One region of the Jeotgalicoccus saudimassiliensis genome, then DNA from elsewhere that is predicted to be linked to it. Evidence: riboswitches for the same ligand, from Rfam matches in the RefSeq annotation. Region 1 holds a riboswitch; each other region holds the start of a gene.
What was found. Region 1 has a riboswitch for S-adenosylmethionine ahead of metK (methionine adenosyltransferase). Riboswitches for the same ligand answer to the same signal wherever they lie in the genome.
Positions count from the first base shown of each region.

Region 2: linked by a shared signal. The riboswitch ahead of RZ44_RS03245 (methionine ABC transporter ATP-binding protein) and the one ahead of metK (methionine adenosyltransferase) in region 1 are both predicted to bind S-adenosylmethionine.
Region 3: linked by a shared signal. The riboswitch ahead of RZ44_RS01130 (methionine ABC transporter ATP-binding protein) and the one ahead of metK (methionine adenosyltransferase) in region 1 are both predicted to bind S-adenosylmethionine.
Region 4: linked by a shared signal. The riboswitch ahead of RZ44_RS07595 (methionine ABC transporter ATP-binding protein) and the one ahead of metK (methionine adenosyltransferase) in region 1 are both predicted to bind S-adenosylmethionine.

Region 1 is NZ_CCSE01000001.1:1,176,448-1,178,653, reverse strand. It holds gene pckA (phosphoenolpyruvate carboxykinase (ATP)) at 1-421, opposite strand, end outside; SAM riboswitch class I at 764-867, shown strand; gene metK (methionine adenosyltransferase) at 967-2,151, shown strand; gene RZ44_RS05615 (nuclease-related domain-containing protein) at 2,181-2,206, shown strand, end outside.
Region 2 is NZ_CCSE01000001.1:680,869-683,074, forward strand. It holds gene RZ44_RS03240 (SprT-like domain-containing protein) at 309-779, shown strand; SAM riboswitch class I at 852-954, shown strand; gene RZ44_RS03245 (methionine ABC transporter ATP-binding protein) at 1,015-2,028, shown strand; gene RZ44_RS03250 (methionine ABC transporter permease) at 2,021-2,206, shown strand, end outside.
Region 3 is NZ_CCSE01000001.1:223,983-226,188, reverse strand. It holds gene RZ44_RS01130 (methionine ABC transporter ATP-binding protein) at 1-826, opposite strand, end outside; SAM riboswitch class I at 908-1,006, opposite strand; gene RZ44_RS01125 (thioredoxin family protein) at 1,041-1,280, opposite strand; gene RZ44_RS01120 (toprim domain-containing protein) at 1,312-1,719, opposite strand; gene gcvH (glycine cleavage system protein GcvH) at 1,815-2,195, opposite strand.
Region 4 is NZ_CCSE01000001.1:1,528,851-1,531,056, forward strand. It holds gene RZ44_RS07585 (DUF554 domain-containing protein) at 1-301, shown strand, start outside; gene RZ44_RS07590 (NUDIX hydrolase) at 324-908, shown strand; SAM riboswitch class I at 1,001-1,100, shown strand; gene RZ44_RS07595 (methionine ABC transporter ATP-binding protein) at 1,264-2,206, shown strand, end outside.

The DNA of each region.
Region 1 (2,206 bases):
TTTCAGGACGGATGAACATTGTTTTTGCGAACATGTTGTGCCAGCTGAACTCATTGACAACCTGCAGCTGAAGCTGTGTATGCGGGTCTGCGCCTGCATAGCCGTTAAAGACAAATAATTCCTCTTTGTCATTTAAATATGTAGTAACTTTCTCAAATAAGTTATCGAAGATTTCCTGTGAAATAGGCTGGTTGACTTCGCCCCAGTCAATCTTGCTGTCGGATACGCTGTCTTTTACAATGAAACGGTCTTTCGGGCTGCGTCCGGTGTACTCGCCTGTCTGTGCGCGAAGTGCTCCTGTATTTGTAAGTACGGCCTCACCGCGACGGATTGATGCTTCCACCAGTTCTGCATTTGATAACTGTTTCTGTGTAGAAGGTTTGTTAACAAGACCTTCGATTAAACTCTTATGATTAACCATGATTCGCCTCCAAGATATTTGTCATTAACGAACTATTTAGAAATTAGTATAACACATTAGTTTTTAGGTTTACACAGATAAAGGGACAACATTCACACATTTTGCTTTAATTTTTGCAAATTATTAACATAAGATATGTTTATGGTGATTTATAATTATGGTAAGAATATATTTATTTTATGTGGTACTAAATGCCGTTATTTAATACAAAATATTACGCAGTTTAGACGAATTAAACTCTATATATTGTAGAAATTATCTCCATCTGTTCCAAACCGCAGCACAAACTCCCGGTTAATCTTGATTTGAATTTCACAATAATGTAAGATGTATATAAGTTATCTCTTATCAAGAGGTGGTGGAGGGATCCAAACCCTGTGAAGCCAGAGCAACCTCCTTTTCAAGAAAGGTGCTAAAGAATGCAGAGTAATTCTGACCGATAAGAGAAAAGGGCGAGCCTTTTTCTCTGTTTAATATGGAGAAAAAGGTTTTATTTTTTGCTTTTGAGAGATGGCTAAATGAGCTGTAAAAGGAGATTTTTATAAATGTCAGAACGTAAATTATTTACATCGGAGTCAGTCACAGAGGGACACCCGGATAAAATTGCAGACCAGATTTCGGATGCAATTCTCGATGCAATACTTGAAGGTGACCCGTACGCGCGTGTTGCCTGCGAAACTGTAGTAAACACAGGCCTTGCGATGATCGTCGGGGAAATCAGCACGGAGACTTACGTGGATATTCCGAAAACTGTCAGAGAAACAGTTAAGGAAATCGGCTATGTCGATGCGAAGTACGGTTACGATTTTAAAACAATGTCAGTATTAACAGGTATCGATGAGCAGTCGGAAGACATCGCTGTCGGTGTAAACAATGCATTTGAAACACGCGAATCACAAGGTGTCTCTACAGGTGCAGGTGACCAGGGCTTAATGTTCGGTTATGCAACAAACGAGACGAAGGAATTCATGCCGCTGCCGATTTCACTGGCACACAAAATCTCACGCCGCCTGACAGAAGTGCGAAAAGACAATACAATTTCATATCTGCGCCCGGACGGTAAATCACAGGTGACTGTTGAATACGGAGAAGACGGCAAACCGAAGAGAGTCGACACAATCGTTATCTCTACACAGCACCACGAAAACATTCCGGCAACACAAATTTATGATGATCTTCTGAAATACGTAGTACAGGAAGTTGTTCCTGCCGAACTGCTTGATGAAGAAACTAAATACTTCATCAATCCTACCGGCCGTTTCGTTATCGGCGGACCGCAGGGTGATGCGGGGCTTACGGGCCGTAAAATCATCGTTGATACGTACGGCGGATATGCCCGTCACGGCGGCGGTGCATTCAGCGGGAAGGACCCGACTAAAGTTGACCGTTCTGCAGCATACGCAGCACGCTACATTGCAAAAAACATCGTAGCGAGCGGTATCGCAGAAAAATGTGAAATTCAGCTGGCGTACGCAATCGGCGTATCACAGCCTGTATCTATCGCCGTTGATACTTTTGAAACAGGGAAATATGACGAAGCAAAAATTACAGAAGTCATCAGAGAACTGTTTAATTTATCACCAGATGGTATTATAGATATGCTAAACTTAAGAAGACCAATTTATAAACAGACTGCAAGTTATGGACATTTTGGTCGCACGGACATCGACCTGCCATGGGAAAGACTGGACAAAGTCGATGCACTGAAAGATCTTCTTAGAAATAGCTAATTCATGCAGTTGCGAAAGAGAGGAATAAAATGAATACTGATATTTTTACAGATCC
Region 2 (2,206 bases), 500 kb from region 1:
ATATAAAACCTATTTCAATGAAAAATTACCATGAATATTACAAACACGTTACAAAGCGAAAGAATTTGCCCGATAACCTTGAAATGTTCCGAACATTAAATTATAATGAGAATACATTAAGAAATACATAACAGAACGAACACACACAAGTTAAAGCTATACTCTTCATATCATTAACTAACTCGTTCTTCGATAGTGCCTATGGCCTAGATATCATATTATATTATTTATCTGTTAGGGAGACTTTGATCTCCCTTTTTTGTTGTCTTTTTTTAGATAGTTAATACAGCTGAGAAGGTGAGTATATTATGAACGCCGAACAATTACATAATACTGCTGATAAATTTCTGCTGGAAAATTTCAATCTCAGACTTGAAATACCACTCCGAATATCTAAGCGGATGAAATCAAAATTAGGCGCATTTCAGATTAAAATGCGGGACGGTAAAGTCATTTCACAGGAAATCGTTATGTCCCATACATTTATCGAACATAATGATGAATCAGCTGTTATCGATGTACTGTTTCACGAATGTGTCCACTATGCACTGTATACCAAAAGAAAACCGTACAGAGATTCTGACAGTGAATTTAATGAGACGCTTGACCGTCTCGGTATTTCTAAAACGCGAACTTATCAATATAAAGGAGAGTCTCATTTATACGAATGCAGAACGTGCGGCTATCAATTTACGAAACGTGTTAAAGGTTATAACAAGCGCTATATATGCAGACACTGCCGGGGGAAGTTTATATATAAAGGGGCAGTCAAAACCTGATAAAAACAAATTATTAAAAATTGTTTGACAATTAAATCGTGTTGCTCTAGTATGAAATACAATTAAATAAGAAAATTATCCAGAGAGACGGAGGGATCAGGCCCTGTGAAATCTCAGCAGCAGGCTTTTTAAGTACTGTGCTAATTCCTGCAGGCAGCGGCTTGAAAGATAATCATACAATGCCATTTGTCTATACAGATAAATGGTTTTTTATTTATATACTAGGAGGGACTGCATGAGCATTCAGCTGGACAGCGTTTCAAAAACGTATCATTTAAAAGGTAGAACTGTTGAAGCATTAAAGCCGACATCACTGACGGTTGAAACCGGTGAAATCTTCGGACTGATCGGTTACTCGGGTGCCGGTAAAAGTACACTTGTCAGACTGATTAATTTGCTGGAAAGACCGTCTGAAGGCACAGTGACTGTCGGAAATGACGTTCTGACAGAATTGTCACCGAAAGATCTCCGTATCAGACGCCAGAAAATCGGGATGATTTTCCAGCAGTTTAATTTAATCGAATCAAAAACGGTATATGAAAATATAGAATTTGTTCTTAAAGCCAGTAAATACAATAAAAAAGACGTACCGGCAAGGATTAAAGAACTGCTTGACCTCGTCGGCTTAAATGACAAATCAAATATAAGTGCCGGCAATTTAAGCGGCGGGCAGAAGCAGCGGATCGGCATTGCAAGAGCACTTGCCAACAATCCCGACATACTGCTCTGTGATGAAGCAACGAGTGCGCTCGATCCGGATACGACAAAGAGTATACTGAACCTTCTTAAAAGTATTAACCGGTCGCTCGGAATTACGATGGTTGTCATTACTCACGAAATGGAAGTGATTAAAGAAATCGCGGACCGTGTCGGGGTAATGTCTGCCGGAGAAATTATTGAAACCGGTGAAACTTACAGCGTGTTCAGCCATCCGAAGGAAGAAATTACGAAGGATTTTGTACAGGAAATATATAATTTTGAAGTGCCTGCACAAATTAAGGAAACGCCTGAAAACCAGGTCATCACCATTCAATTTCTGAGTGAGAATGCTGAAGAAAATTATTTAAATCAGCTGTACCGCGACTTTGATTTAAGCATCAGTATTTTAAATGGCCGCATTGAATATATTAAAGAAAAACCGCTCGGTTTTCTCATGTTCCAGGTGTCGGGAGACACTCCGGAAATCGACCGTCTTAAATCACACATCGATAATACACACGGCATAGAAAGGGTGGGTTATATTGGATAACTTAAATCAGCTTTGGCCATTACTTTACCGTGCACTGCTTGAAACGGCACTGATGGTTTCAATTTCAATATTTTTTGCAGTTCTTATCGGTCTGCCGCTTGGCATACTGCTATATATTACGCAGCACCCGCTGCTGTTTAAAATTAAGCCTTTAAATGCAACGCTCGGCTGGCTCGTA
Region 3 (2,206 bases), 950 kb from region 1:
TTCTCGTGCCTACAAATGTCAGTTTCACGATAGTCGATGTCGGGAAAGCCGCTTTAATCTCTTCCATTGCCACAGCATGATCGTCATCGGAAATATCGTCTTTGACGAAACGTTTCGTCACACCTGACTGCGGGTTCTGGAATAATTCGATGACCGGGCCGACTTCAACCACTTTACCGTTTTCCATTACAGCTGCTCGGTCACAAATCTTTCTGATGACGTGCATTTCATGTGTTATCAGTACGATTGTTAAACTCATTTTTTTCGTAATGTCGACGAGCAGATCGAGTACTTCATCCGTCGTTTCCGGGTCCAATGCACTCGTCGCCTCATCACACAGCAGAACCTGCGGCTCATTAGACAGCGCCCGCGCAATACCGACGCGCTGTTTCTGTCCGCCTGAAAGTTCACTCGGATAGTTATTTTCACGGCCTTCAAGTCCGACCAGTCTGATTAACTCAGCCACACGTGCGCGGCGTTCTTTTTTCGGCACCCCTGCGATTTCGAGCGGAAAACTGATGTTTTCAGCTACTGTCCGTGACCAGAGCAGATTGAAATGCTGGAAAATCATCGATACTTTCTGGCGTTTCCTGCGAAGGTCCTTCAATGACATACCGCTGATTTCATCACCTGTGACAGTGACTGTTCCCTCAGTCGGCTGCTCCAGACCGTTTAAAAGACGGATCAGCGTCGATTTCCCGGCACCGGAGTATCCGATGACACCGAAAATTTCACCTTTTTTAACGTGAAGGCCGACATTATCCACTGCCGTTATATTCTGGTTTTTAGTTTTAAATATTTTAGTAACGTTACTGATATCTATCATGTCAATTTCCTTTCTCCCCCGCCGGACTATTCAAAAAAGCCTGCTCCAAATAATGAGCAGGCTTTTTAACGTTCATTCGGCCTCTCATCTCTGGAAATTCATCCGGTGATTTGGCACCTTGTCGCAGTGACGGTTGCCGTGGCTTCAAAGGGCACTTCCCTCCACCACTCTTGATAAGAGTAAATATTTAATTAAATCAATATTATCAGACAATTTAATCCTCGTCAATCAAAAATTCCGTCAGTACTTCGTTTAAATAAGTGACCGACTGGAATGCATAAACTTCCTTCACCAGTCTGCCGTTTTTAAATAGCAACAGTGCTGGTGCAGAACGAATCTGATAAACTTCGATCAATGTTTTATAAAAGTTTAAGTTGATACGTTCGTAGGAAATGCCTCTCGTACTGGCCGCAACACTCAGCATCGTTTCTGCAATATCACATGTTTTACACATCGTTGCGTAGCCGAAAATAATGTACCGTTCCCTATCCCGTATGTTCCCTAATATATCTTCCGTTGAAATTGTTTCCTTCACGATAAAACTTACCTTTCATTATTAAGCTTGTATCTACATAAAATCCGTGCCTGAAGAGGAGGTTTGCGAGATAGTCATGCGGACAGCGTCCGACTTCCCCGAATTTGGGATCTATATAAATATGTGTACTTTCACTTAAATGTTTTTTAAACCACTTACGAATTTTTCTTCCTTCCTTATCCGCATCGGATAAGATAAAAATTTGAGAATCACCAAGCTGTTCGATAATTTCGTCCAATTTTGAAATACCCATGGTTCCGAATGTGCAAATAATCTGTACCGGCTCCACCAGTACTTCTTCCAATCTGCGCTTATCAGTCTTACCTTCAACAATGAGTACTTTATCAGAAAGATTCATTCGTATCACCCTTAGTTAATTTTTTATATAAATTCACTTTAAGCAATAAATACAAATTTGAAAAAAACTCCGGACAAATGCCCGGAGTTTAAGTATTATTTCTCGATTACTGCCTGGTAACCAGCAGCGTCAAGAAGATTATCTAATTCGCTTTCATCTGAAAGTTCAACTTTCAGCATCCAAGCACCTTCGTATGGACTTTCGTTTACAAGTTCAGGACTGTCTTCAAGCTCTTCGTTCACAGCAACTACAGAACCAGAAACTGGCGCATATAGTTCAGAAACAGTTTTCACTGATTCTACGCTTCCGAAAGAATCACCTGTAGAGATGTCGTCGCCTTCTTCTGGAAGTTCAACAAACACGATATCTCCAAGCTCAGACTGTGCAAAATCAGTAATCCCGATAATTGCAGTATTTCCTTCAACTTTAATCCACTCATGATCTTCACTGTACTTTAAATCTTGTGGTAATGACACGCTAAAACCTC
Region 4 (2,206 bases), 350 kb from region 1:
GACATCCACGATGGGAATCGGCATTATGTTTTCAGCAATTTCCGTATTACTGTTCCAGGGTACAATTGCGCTGTCAGCATCCCAGATTAACCGTTTCATTCAGCCTGATCTGATGGATCATATTATTATCGCAATTACCGGTACAGGTGGAGTAATGATTATTGCCATCGGTATCCGGCTCCTCGGTCTAATGAATATAAGAGTAGCGAATATGCTGCCGGCACTGTTATTTGCTGTACTGTTTATAGTCATTCAGTATTACTGGGAAACAATCAGCTTATTCTTTGTACAAATGTTCTAGCTTCAAAGGAGATGCATTGATTATGGAAGAAGAACTGCTTAATATATTTGACGCACAGGGCAATTTAACAGGTACAGCGTCCCGTACCTCCGCTCATCAGCTGGGGCTGTGGCACGAAACGTTTCACTGCTGGTTCGTCAGTAAAGAACGCGGACGGAAATATGTCCATTTCCAGCTTCGCAGTCCGGATAAAAAAGATTTTCCAAATCAGCTGGATATAACCGCGGCCGGCCATTTAAGCTCCGATGAAGACGTTAATGACGGCGTCCGGGAAATTAAAGAAGAACTCGGTATTGAACTGACTCCGGATGATTTAACTTACACCGGTACAGTACGTGACGAAATTATCATCGGTAATTTTATCGACAAAGAATTATGTCATGTGTTTTTATATAACATTCCGGAAAATACCGTACCTGATTACGTGTTTATGGATAATGAAGTATCCGGCGTATTTAAAATTGAGCTGTCTGCATTTGAAGAACTGTGGTCTGAAGAAGCAGACTCAATCACTGTTAACGATATACAGATCAGCAAAACTGATTTTGTACCACATGAAAACAGTTATATAAATGCTGTTATAGCAAGCATTAAGCAGCATACTTAAATAGTCACTTTGAAATTAATTTTAATTTTATGTTGACATTAAATCTGCGCTGCTCTATAGTTAGTTTAAATCAAATATTCAAATAACTTAATTTCTTATCAAGAGAGATGGAGGGACTGGCCCTGTGAAATCTCGGCAACAGACTTAATTGTACTGTGCCAAATCCTGTAGCATTACGCTAAAAGATGAGAAGAGCGACTATACATATCGGCCTCTTCTTATATTTTAAGAAGAGGTTATTTCTTTATTCAAAAGAATGTATAGCTGGTTTTTAAAAAACACCGGTCTTATACTGGTGTATTTTTATTACATTTTTTAATTCATACTATTTAACTATGTTTAAGGAGCGTTTTACATGATTGAGTTTATCGGTGTAGATAAAACGTATCAGGGCAGCGATGCAGAAATTCATGCCCTTGATAATATTAACTTCAAAGTCGATACCGGCGAAATATACGGTGTCGTCGGATACAGCGGAGCAGGTAAAAGCACATTAATACGCTGCGTCAATCAGCTGGAACGCGTCTCCGCAGGACAGGTCATCGTCGATGACAAAGATTTAACTGCGCTGACACCGGCTGAACTGCGTATCACAAAGAAGCGTATCGGAATGATATTCCAGCACTTTAATTTATTAAATTCAAAAACGATTTATACGAATGTCGCAATGCCGCTTATTTTAAATAAAACGCCGAAGAGCGAAATTAAGGAGCGCGTCACGGAGCTGCTTGAGTTCGTCGGTCTGTCGGATAAAGCATCCCAATATCCCGATCAGCTGTCAGGCGGTCAGAAACAACGTGTCGGCATTGCCCGGGCACTTGCGACGAATCCGTCGATTCTTTTGTGCGATGAAGCCACGTCAGCACTCGATCCTGATACAACAGAGTCGATTCTGAAACTTCTAAAGAAGATAAATAAAGAGTACAACATAACAATTCTGCTGATTACTCATGAAATGTCTGTCATCCGCGATATCTGTCATAAAGTAGCTGTAATGGAGAAAGGAAAAATAATTGAACGCGGTTCAGTCTTCGATGTGTTCTCCAGTCCGCAGACAGAAACGGGCAGACGATTCGTCAACACCGTTATGCAGACAGAACTGCCGAATTACGTCCGGGAACTGATTGATGACAGCAGCAGCAGCCAGTTTATTTACAGAATTAACTTTATCAGTCAGCTCGCTGTAAAACCGTATCTGTCTCAAATCAGCAAGCTTTATAATCTCGACGTCAATGTCCTTTTCGGCAATATAACAGAACTGCAGGGTGTGCCTTTCGGCAATTTAATCGTTCAGTTTG